Regions from separate parts of the Streptomyces sp. NBC_01474 genome, predicted to be linked through region 2. Evidence: riboswitches for the same ligand, from Rfam matches in the RefSeq annotation. Region 2 holds a riboswitch; each other region holds the start of a gene.
What was found. Region 2 has a riboswitch for cyclic di-AMP ahead of OG758_RS44605 (transglycosylase SLT domain-containing protein). Riboswitches for the same ligand answer to the same signal wherever they lie in the genome.
Positions count from the first base shown of each region.

Region 1 (3,249 bases), 1.2 Mb from region 2:
CGCCGGACCGTGTTTCATCCTGTCTCCTCGGACCTGCGGCCCGGCTCCTTCAGGCCCGGCGGATCGGTGTTCTGAGGCGACGGTAGAGGAAGTCGGCGGCGTACGCCCAAATGCGGTCCACCCACGCAGAGTTCACCGCTTCGAGCGACAGATATATGCATATCTCGGGGGATCGGCTCCACCGGCCGGGCGGGAGTGGCACTCTGGCGCGAAGCACCAGTCCGGGGGTCGCCTCGAGTCATCCGCCATGTGTCGGATTCAGGCCCCGGCGAAAAAAGGGACGACGTCGCCATGGCAGATCACCAGGAAGCATCCGTCACTCTGCCGAGCGATCCCGCCTCGGTCTTCTCGGCCCGCACATATGTCAGCGACGTACTCGCCGAATGGGGCATGCCGCGCGACGCGGAAGCCGCCGACACGGTCCGGCTCATCGTCTCCGAACTCGCCACGAACGCCGTGATGCACACCCGTGGACAGTCGCCCGTCTTCAAGGTCGACATGCAGCTGGAGCGCGACGAACACCTGCGCATCGGTGTCACGGACAGCCACCCGTGCTACCCGAAGCGGCTCCCGGCCGCCGTCCAGCAGGACAACGGGCGCGGCATGGTGATCATCCGCTGGCTGACCGCCGAGTGCGGCGGAAGCCTGTCGGTCAGGCCCACCCCCGAAGGCGGCAAGACCGTATGGATCGCCCTGCCGTGGACGGTCCCTGTCCAACAGGTGTGAAGGCCGGCGGGCGTGCAGGCCAACAGGTGTGAAGGCCGGCAGGTATGAAGGCGGCTACGGGGACGGTGTGTCCGTCTCCTCCTGCGCCCGCGTGAGCGAGCGCCGCACCAGACGCGGCAGCACACCCCACAGGCCCACACAGACCGCGAACGTGCCGGCTCCCGCCGCGATCCCCGCCGCCCGCCCCGCCGTGACGTCCACGACGAGCAGCACGGACCCGGTCAGGGCGAGCACCAGAACGCTCAGGCCGGCCGTGGCGAGCCGCGAGGACATCTGCACGATCTGAGGCTTGGCGCCGCGCCGGAACAGCGCGCGGTGCAGCGCCGCGGGCGCCGTGAACAGCGCGGCGGCGAGCACCGCGAGCAGCAGCGTCGCGATGTAGGTCGCGCGCTGCACGGCGTCCAGCGACGGGAACCGCGGAGTGAACGCCAGCGTCAGCAGGAACGCGAAGAGGATCTGCACGCCCGTCTGGGTGACCCTCAGTTCCTGGAGCAGCTCGCCGAAGTTCCGGTCCGCGCGCTCCAGCGGCGTCTCGTGCCGGTCCTGGCCGCCGCTCGGCGGGCCCGGGCGTGGGGCGTCCTCGTCGCAAGCCCTTCGGTCCTCGTCCATACGACCACGAGTACCCCATCGCGCGGTTCCGAGGCGGGCGGGCGTGAGCACGCTCCGGCGCCTGACGGGTCCCCCGGGCGCCCGGGGGACCCGTCAGACGGCGCTAGCGCACGCGCCCGTACCAGACGCTCCTCGTCCAGATCCGCTCGAGCCGCACCACGGCACCGGTCTTCGGCGAGTGCCAGATCTTTCCCTTCCCGGCGTAGATGCCGACGTGGTAGACGCCGCGGCCCGAGTGGAAGAAGACCAGGTCACCGCGTTTTCGATGGGACGCGGAGACATGGCGGGTCTTGTTGTACTGCTGGGCGGCGGTGCGGGGCAGTTTCTTGCCCGCGGCCTTGAACGAGTAGAGCGTCAGGCCCGAGCAGTCGAATGTGTGCGGCCCAGTGGCGCCCCACCGGTAGGGGCTTCCCCTCTTGGAGGCCGCGATCTGGAGTGCTTTCGTCGCCGGTGGCGCGGCTTCCGCTTCGGGGGCGGCTCCGGGGACCAGCAGGCTGCCACCCGCTACGGCGAGCGTGAGGGCCGAGGCGGTTCCGGCCCGGGCGAGCAGCGACGGGACACGATTGAGCGCAGTCATGCGCAACCCTTCGTCAGCCGCCTGTGAAGGATGACCTGTCGGATTCGGGCTGGCGAAGTTGCCCGGCCGCGATGTGCGGCTTCACCCCAAGGGCCGGCCCGGAAAACAGCTCCGGCGGCCCGTCGTGCTCGGGTCCTCCACTCCTGCCGATCCACTCCTGTCGACCTGGCATCCGTACGGCGGCAGGACTCGGCGTCCGCACGGACCGCCCCGCCGCGGCGGCGGGGGCTTGTCGTCGGAAGGGATCTTCACGCACGAACGGCGCGAACGCAGCGCCGAATCGGCGTTAAGTGAGTGTCCTCACGACTGGCCTGTTCGGGTGGACAGCGCACCTTTCCACCCTGGTGCAGGGGTCCCGACGACGCCCGCACCAGCAGCGGAAGGCGGAATCTCTGATTCCGCGTAGGCGTTCCGCGCAACTTTTCCGGTTCGCAAGTGCTAGTACCGGCTACTCCGTATGTGGGTACCTCTTCTGGTCCGTTTCGGCTCGGGTCCGGACGGTTCGCCTCGACCGCTCCAGTCTCGAATGCACCGTCAATTGACCGGCTCCGGCGGAACTGTGACCCGTTGTGACCTCCTTTCTCCGTCCAGGACCCGCAAAGCCCGAGCCAGCGTCGTCGCGTGGACCTCGCTCTCGCCCCGCTGATGCATGAGCGTCAGGGCGTCCCTGAGGGCCGTCGCCCTGCCGACGAGCGCTTGCGCAGCGCGCAGTCCGCCATACGTGTGGTCGCTCCGGGCCGGGTTGATCCTGCCGAGCAGATCGACCACCTCCAGATAGCGGTCGAGGAGTTCGCACTCGGCGCGCGTCAGCGCGGGCAGCGGGGGCAGTTCGGGCGGCAGCATCGCCGGCTCACCTGGCGCCGGGGGCCGAACCGGACGTCTTGCGGTTGTCGATGACCCGGTCCACGAGCCCGTACTCCACGGCGTCCTGGGCCCGGAGGATCGTGTCCCGCTCGATGTCGGCGGCGATGCGCTCGCGGTTCTGCCCGGTGTGCCGCGCGAGCAGTTCCTCCAGCTGGGCGCGCATACGCACCAGTTCACGGGCCTGGATCTCCAGGTCGCTCGGCTGGCCCTGCGCGGGCTCGGGCAGCCCCGGCTGATGGATCACCACGCGCGCGCCGGGCAGCATGGCCCGCTTCCCCGGTGTCCCGGCCGCCAGGAGCACGGCGGCGGCGGAGGCGGCCTGCCCGAGGCACACGGTCTCGACCTCGCAGCTGACGAACCGGATCGTGTCGTAGATCGCCATCATCGCGCTGAACGAGCCGCCGGGGGAGTTGATGTACAGCGAGATGTCCCGGTCCGGCGCGGCGTACTCGAGGTGCATGAACTGCGCCATC
Region 1 covers NZ_CP109449.1:8,534,647-8,537,895, forward strand. The annotation lists gene OG758_RS38995 (helix-turn-helix domain-containing protein) at 1-18, opposite strand, end outside; gene OG758_RS39000 (ATP-binding protein) at 292-726, shown strand; gene OG758_RS39005 (DUF6328 family protein) at 781-1,335, opposite strand; gene OG758_RS39010 (C40 family peptidase) at 1,439-1,912, opposite strand; cyclic di-AMP (ydaO/yuaA leader) riboswitch at 1,916-2,093, opposite strand; gene OG758_RS39015 (hypothetical protein) at 2,447-2,755, opposite strand; gene OG758_RS39020 (ATP-dependent Clp protease proteolytic subunit) at 2,763-3,249, opposite strand, start outside.
Region 1: it holds a riboswitch for cyclic di-AMP, as region 2 does, so the genes downstream of both, OG758_RS39010 (C40 family peptidase) here and OG758_RS44605 (transglycosylase SLT domain-containing protein) in region 2, are expected to answer to the same signal.

Region 2 (3,249 bases):
CGCGGGGCCGCGGGCCACGGACACGGCATGCCCGCGCTCGGTGCCGCCCTCGGCGATCAGCAGGTACCAGTGGTCGCCCACGTGGTACAGGTGCGGCGCCTCCGGGGCCTTGGCGCCCGGTGTTCCGGACCACAGCGGGCGCGGCTCGCCGAACGTCTCGCCGGTGTACGGGTCGATACGGACCTGGGAGATGCCGGCGACCGTGACCCAGCACGCGCCGTCCTCGTCCCAGGCGAGATCCGGGTCGATGCCGGGGACGCCGGGCAGTGGGACCGGGTCGGACCAGGGGCCCGCCGGGTCAGTGGCGGAGACGAGCAGGTTGCCGCCGCCCTCGCTCACATTGGTGGTGATGAGCCAGAAGCGGCCGTCGTGGTGGCGCAGCGTCGGCGCGTAGATCCCGGCCGAGGAGGGTGTGTCCCAGGGCAGCCGCAGCTGGCCGGGCCGGTCGAGGACGTTGCCGATCTGCCGCCAGTGCACCAGGTCGCGACTGTGGAAGAGCGGCACCCCGGGCACGTACTCGAAGCTCGAGCACGCGAGGTAGTAGTCGTCGCCGACGCGGCAGACGCTGGGGTCCGGGTGGAACCCGGGGATGACCGGGTGTGGGTCTGCCATGCTGTTTCTCCACGGTGTCGAAGCGCTTCGATTCGCGGGGAGGATATGCACGGGGGTGACGGCGCGCAAGGGGTTGAGCAGGACGCAACTGGGCCCTGAAGTCCCTTCGTACACGCGGGACTTCAGGGCCACACATCATCGATGCGCTTCAACTGGCGGTTGCTGGGCTTCCGTTCAGGCCGAGTGGACTGCGGTGTCCTCCGCGCTGAGCCGGTGCGGAACCCAAAGCGACTGTCAGTACGCGCCGTTCACGTTGTCGATCGAGCCGTACTTGTCGGCCGCGTAGTTGCAGGCGGCAGTGATGTTGGCGACCGGGTCGTAGCTGTTCATCGAGGTGCCGGGCACGTGGTAAGCCTTGAACGTGGGGTCGATGACCTGCAGGAGCCCCTTGGACGGGGTTCCTGCGACAGCGTTGGAGTCCCAGTTGTTGATGGCCAGGGGGTTGCCGGAGGACTCACGCATGATGTTGCGGTGGATGCCCTCGTAGGAGCCGGGAATGTTGTGCTGGGCCATGATGTCGAGCGACTCCTTGATCCAGCCGTCGAGGTCGTTGGTGTAGGACTTCTTCGCCGGGGCAGCGGCGAGCGTGGTCCGGACCTCGGAGCGGTCGGCCCGCTCGGCGGATGCCCTGGTGGCTACGGGCTTGGTGGGGCTCTTCTCGCCGAGCGTGAGCTTGATGCCGGGGTGTATCAGCCCCGGGTTGTCACCGACGGCGGCTCGGTTGTCCTGGTACAGCTTCTTCCAGCCGCCGCTCAGAGAGTGCTCTCGGGCGATCTTGCTGAGGGTGTCGCCCGCGGCGACGACATACGTCGTGGGGGCCGCGGCGCTCTTTGCGGCCGGGGCGGCCTGCTCCGCGCTGGCGTTGGTCGCGCCGAGCACCGGGAGAGCGAGCACAGCCGCGCCCGTGCCTGCGGCGGCGAGTCCCCGGGTGAGCGAGATGGACTTGAGGCGGCGGTGCTTTCCCTTTGAGGGCATGACGAATTCCTCTCCGTCGCCTGCGAGGTGAGCTGTCGGGTTCGGACAGGAGATGTCCGGTCGCACTATGAGTGCGACTTCACCCCGAGCCGTTCCGCAAACCGGATCGGCGGCTTACCTGGGTCCCCCGCTCCTGCCGTACGTAACCGAGTGGGTGGGAGGGATTCCGGACAGCGGCAGGATTCGGCGTTCCATCCGGATTGACGGTGACATTAGGCGAGAAAGCGCGGACGGAACAAGACCGGAATTGTGATCGCGAAATGTGAGAGCCCTGTGTGCGGCGACCAGGACACGCCGCCATCTTTGATCGAAAAGCCCAATCTTCTTCGCGCAGAAGGGAAGCAGGGCATCAGCAGAGCTCGGGGCCCGCGTCTGTTCGTGTGACGCGGTTCACTGAATGGGATGCAGGTTGGAATGCCACCCCATCACGTATGAGGGTGCGGTATTTCGCCTGAATCCCCTGCAAGATAGGTGTAACTCCTCTTACGGCGCCAATAATGTTTAAAAGATGGTTTTTACTATGAAAACGGACATAGCGCCGCGTTGAGTTTGCTACCTAAAGGGGCATATTGGCGTCAATGTCGACCCGATCACGCGGCCCGATGGGCGTCCCCGCCGCACGGTTCATGAGCAAGCCTCGATCGGGATGGTGCCTGAACGTGACCTTGTGCGGTTCGGCTGAGGGTCGACCGAGGTGAGGCCGACGGGCTCCGTCATCGGAGTGCACTTCCTGCCGACCTGTTGGGGTCGCGGGATACCCGAGGGCCGGGTGGGCGAGGGCTCCGATGGTGCACCTGGAAATCTTGCGGGGCTCAGGATGTGCGCGAGTTCAGAAGAGGCCTGAATGTGATGGGAAGTCAGTTGCGGATCGTCACCGGTATGTCAGTGAAAGCCTCTGCTCGGATCCGGAGGAGCCTGCTGAAAATCTCTGCCGACTGACGAGTGAAGGTGTGCCGCGAAGAAGCGCAGTAATAGAGGAAGTTACTCGGGCGCATGAAACATGACGGCGATTCACCAGTCACGCGGGATATTTGAGACCTGAATTCGAGCGAAGGCGTGCTGGACGCGAGCGCGAACGGGCTTATGGGAGCGGCGTGTTCCTGATTTGAGGCAGGCACCGCCGCGTTGTGGTGAGTCGTGGGCCGGGCCGCTGCCTCGGGTCCGGTTGTGCGGGGAGCTGACGGGACGCGGGCGGCTGGTGCCGGAGTGGGCGGGCGTTCGCGGCGTGCACGGCATCTGACCGACGCCGGGGCGAGGCGGCCCGCTTTCCTGCGGGTACCGCTACCGGTGTTCCGGGTTTTCGTAGTCGTGGCGGCAGCCGGCGTCCCAGGCGGTGCGCTGGTTGCCGTAGGCGGGGATGCCACCGAGATCTTTCAATGCCCGGGCCAGGTGCAGCAGGTTCCAGGTCATGAACGCGGTGTTGCGGTTGGTGAAGTCGTTCTCGGGGCCGCCGGAGCTCGGGTCGAGGTAGGAGGGGCCGGGGCCGGCCTCACCGATCCATCCGGCGTCGGCCTGGGGAGGGATGGTGTACCCCAGGTGTTGCAGGCTGTAGAGGACATTCATTGCGCAGTGTTTGACGCCGTCCTCGTTGCCGGTGATCAGGCAGCCGCCGACGCGGCCGTAATAGGCGTACTGTCCTGCGTCGTTGAGAAGACTGGAACA
Region 2 covers NZ_CP109449.1:9,753,732-9,756,980, forward strand. The annotation lists gene OG758_RS44600 (glycoside hydrolase family 43 protein) at 1-612, opposite strand, end outside; gene OG758_RS44605 (transglycosylase SLT domain-containing protein) at 847-1,587, opposite strand; cyclic di-AMP (ydaO/yuaA leader) riboswitch at 1,590-1,754, opposite strand; gene OG758_RS44610 (flavodoxin family protein) at 2,869-3,249, opposite strand, start outside.

Region 3 (3,249 bases), 6.2 Mb from region 2:
GACCGGCTCGGCACGGTCTCGGGCCGCGCCGACGAACTGTGCAGGTTCGCCGTCCTGTTCGGCGACCCGCAGCTCGCCCTGACCGCCGTCCAACGCGTCCTCGACATCACCGCGCAGGAGGTCCAGGAGGTGGCCGAGGCCCATCTGCGCCCCGACAACCGCGCGGTGCTCGTCTACGAGCCCACGGCCCCCGAAGAGGCCGACGAGATCGCCGGCGGGACGACGGACGAGACCGCCGCAGCGATCACGGACGAGACCACAGGCGGGACCGCAGACGAGGAGGCCGGCAAGTGACCGAGCTCGCGACCATGGACTTCCACCCGCAGCCCCAGGCCGGCACGGCGCGGCCGTGGGCGTTCCCCGCGCCCGAGCGCGGCACCCTCGACAACGGCCTGACGGTGCTGCGCTGCCACCGCCCGGGCCAGCAGGTCGTCGCCATCGAGATCAACCTCGAAGCGCCCCTGGACGCCGAGCCCGCCGGGCTCGACGGCGTTGCCACCATCATGGCGAGGGCCTTCTCCGAAGGCACCGACAAGCTCGCGGCCGAGGAGTTCGCGGCCGAGCTGGAGCGCTGCGGCGCCACCCTCGACGCGCACGCCGACCACCCCGGCGTACGGGTCTCTCTGGAGGTCCCCGTCTCCCGCCTGCCGAAGGCGCTCGGCCTGCTCGCCGACGCCCTCAGGGCACCCGCGTTCGCGGACAGCGAGATCGAACGTCTCGTGCGCAACCGGCTCGACGAGATCCCGCACGAGACGGCCAACCCCGGCCGCCGCGCCGCCAAGGAGCTCTCGAAGCAGCTCTTCCCGGCCACCGCGCGCATGTCCCGCCCGCGCCAGGGCTCCGAAGAGACCGTCGCGGCCGTCGACGCGGCGGCCGTACGCGCCTTCTACGACCGGCACGTGCGCCCCGCCACGGCCACCGCGGTCGTCGTGGGCGACCTCGCGGACATCGATCTCGACGTCCTGCTCGCGGACACGCTGGGCGCCTGGACGGGGAACACGGCCGAGCCGCGCCCCGTACCGCCCGTGACGGCCGACGACACCGGCCGGGTCGTCGTCGTCGACCGGCCGGGCGCGGTGCAGACGCAGATCCTGATCGGCCGCGTCGGCGCGGACAGGCACGACCGGGTGTGGCCGGCGCAGGTGCTCGGCACGTACTGCCTGGGCGGCACCCTCACCTCCCGCCTGGACCGTGTTCTGCGCGAGGAGAAGGGATACACCTACGGCGTGCGGGCGTTCGGCCAGGTGCTGCGCTCGGCGCCGGACGGGACGGGCGCCGCGATGCTCGCCATCAGCGGCTCCGTGGACACACCGAACACGGGTCCGGCGCTCGACGACCTCTGGAAGGTGCTGCGCACGCTCGCCGCGGAGGGCCTCACCGACGCCGAACGGGACGTGGCCGTACAGAACTTGGTAGGGGTCGCCCCGCTCAAGTTCGAGACCGCCGCCGCCGTCGCGGGGACGCTCGCCGACCAGGTCGAGCAGCACCTGCCGGACGACTTCCAGGCGGAGTTGTACCGGCGGCTCGCCGCGACGGGCACCGTGGAGGCCACCGCGGCCGTCGTGAGCGCCTTCCCGATGGACCGGCTGGTGACGGTGCTCGTCGGTGACGCAGCCCAGATCGAGGAGCCCGTCAGGGCGCTCGGCATCGGAGAGGTGACCGTCGTCACGGGCTGACCGTGACCGGTGTGCAATGAGGGGCCCCGGTGGGCGAGATGACCACCGGGGCCCTTGTATGTCCGAATTGAACCAGTGGTTGCCTGTCTGCCCTGTGGCATGCGCTACAAAAGCCCGTTTCCGTTTGTTGATTGAAAGATGCCCCGCTTAGCGTCGGTCCGGCTGTCCGCCAGATGTGCGCCGCGCCCGCGGCACCGGACAGTCATCGCCGAGTCCCCCAAGGCGCGAGCCGGGGGAGCCGGGGACCCACCGTCCCTGGGGTGAATCGGACGCCCTTCCTTGAAGGGGGTCCGTAGGAGACCTTCCTGCTCCGAACCCGTCAGCTAACCCGGTAGGCGAGAAGGAAGGAAAGGATCAGCCACTCCATGGCGTTCACCCGTGCCACCGGGAAGCACCGTCGCCCGAGCCGTCTCACGCGTACCACCGCGCAGGTCGCCGGCGTCGCCGCGCTCACCACGACCGGTGTCATCGGAGGCCTCGCCGCCCCCGCCCTCGCCGCTGACGACGCGTCTCTCGAGCAGACCGGCCTGACCAAGGCCATCTCGATCGGTGACTCCCTCGCGGCGCAGATCGACGCGCAGGCCGCCGCCCAGCAGCAGGCCGCCGACAAGGCCGCCGCGAAGGAGAGGGCCGAGGCCGCGGCCAAGAAGAAGGCCGAGGAGGAGCGGCGCAAGGCCGCCGCCAAGGCCAAGGCCGAGCGCGAGGCCAAGGAGCGCGCCGCCCGTGCGGCCGAGCGCAAGCGCCTCAACGCCTTCGTCATGCCCGTCACCGGCTCGTACGTGTCGACCGCGTACAAGGCCAGCAGCGGCCTGTGGTCCTCCGGCAGCCACACCGGTATCGACTTCCACGCCGCCAGCGGCACCTCGGTCCACGCCGTGGGCGCGGGCACGGTCGTGGAGGCCGGCTGGGGCGGCGCCTACGGCAACAACATCGTCATCAAGATGAACGACGGCACGTACACGCAGTACGGCCACCTGTCGTCCATCGGCGCCTCCGTCGGCCAGACGGTCACCCCGGGCCAGCAGATAGGCCTCTCCGGGGCGACGGGCAACGTCACGGGCCCGCACCTCCACTTCGAGGCGCGCACGAGCCCCGAGTACGGCTCGGACATCGACCCCGTCGCCTACCTGCGCTCGCACGGCGTCAACGTCTGACCTTCGCCGCGTAGTCACGACAACGCATCGAAAGCCCCGGCTCACCGAGCCGGGGCTTTCGGCGTTACCGGCCGTGCTCGTTACCGGACCGGCTCGTTCGTTCCCGGCGGCGCTGTCCAAAAAATATCCATGGATTACGGCCTGCCGTCGGAAATTCGCGCCCGCTGGAATAGAGTCGCTGGGCAGGCGCGCTGAACGGACTTCAATCGCGCTGTACGAGCGACTGTCTACCGCGTTTCGCGGGGATTATGGCGGAGGTCGGTTCATGCGCATTCCGGCGCACTCGGTATGCACGGCGATCCGCGACGACATCGTCTCCGGTGTCTACGAGCGCGGCGGCAGACTCACCGAGGAGGTGCTCGCCCGCCGCTACGGCGTCTCCCGCGTCCCCGTGCGCGAGGCGCTGCGCACCCTGGAGG
Region 3 covers NZ_CP109449.1:3,590,033-3,593,281, reverse strand. The annotation lists gene OG758_RS16630 (M16 family metallopeptidase) at 1-294, shown strand, start outside; gene OG758_RS16625 (M16 family metallopeptidase) at 291-1,676, shown strand; cyclic di-AMP (ydaO/yuaA leader) riboswitch at 1,873-2,029, shown strand; gene OG758_RS16620 (M23 family metallopeptidase) at 2,042-2,830, shown strand; gene OG758_RS16615 (GntR family transcriptional regulator) at 3,096-3,249, shown strand, end outside.
Region 3: it holds a riboswitch for cyclic di-AMP, as region 2 does, so the genes downstream of both, OG758_RS16620 (M23 family metallopeptidase) here and OG758_RS44605 (transglycosylase SLT domain-containing protein) in region 2, are expected to answer to the same signal.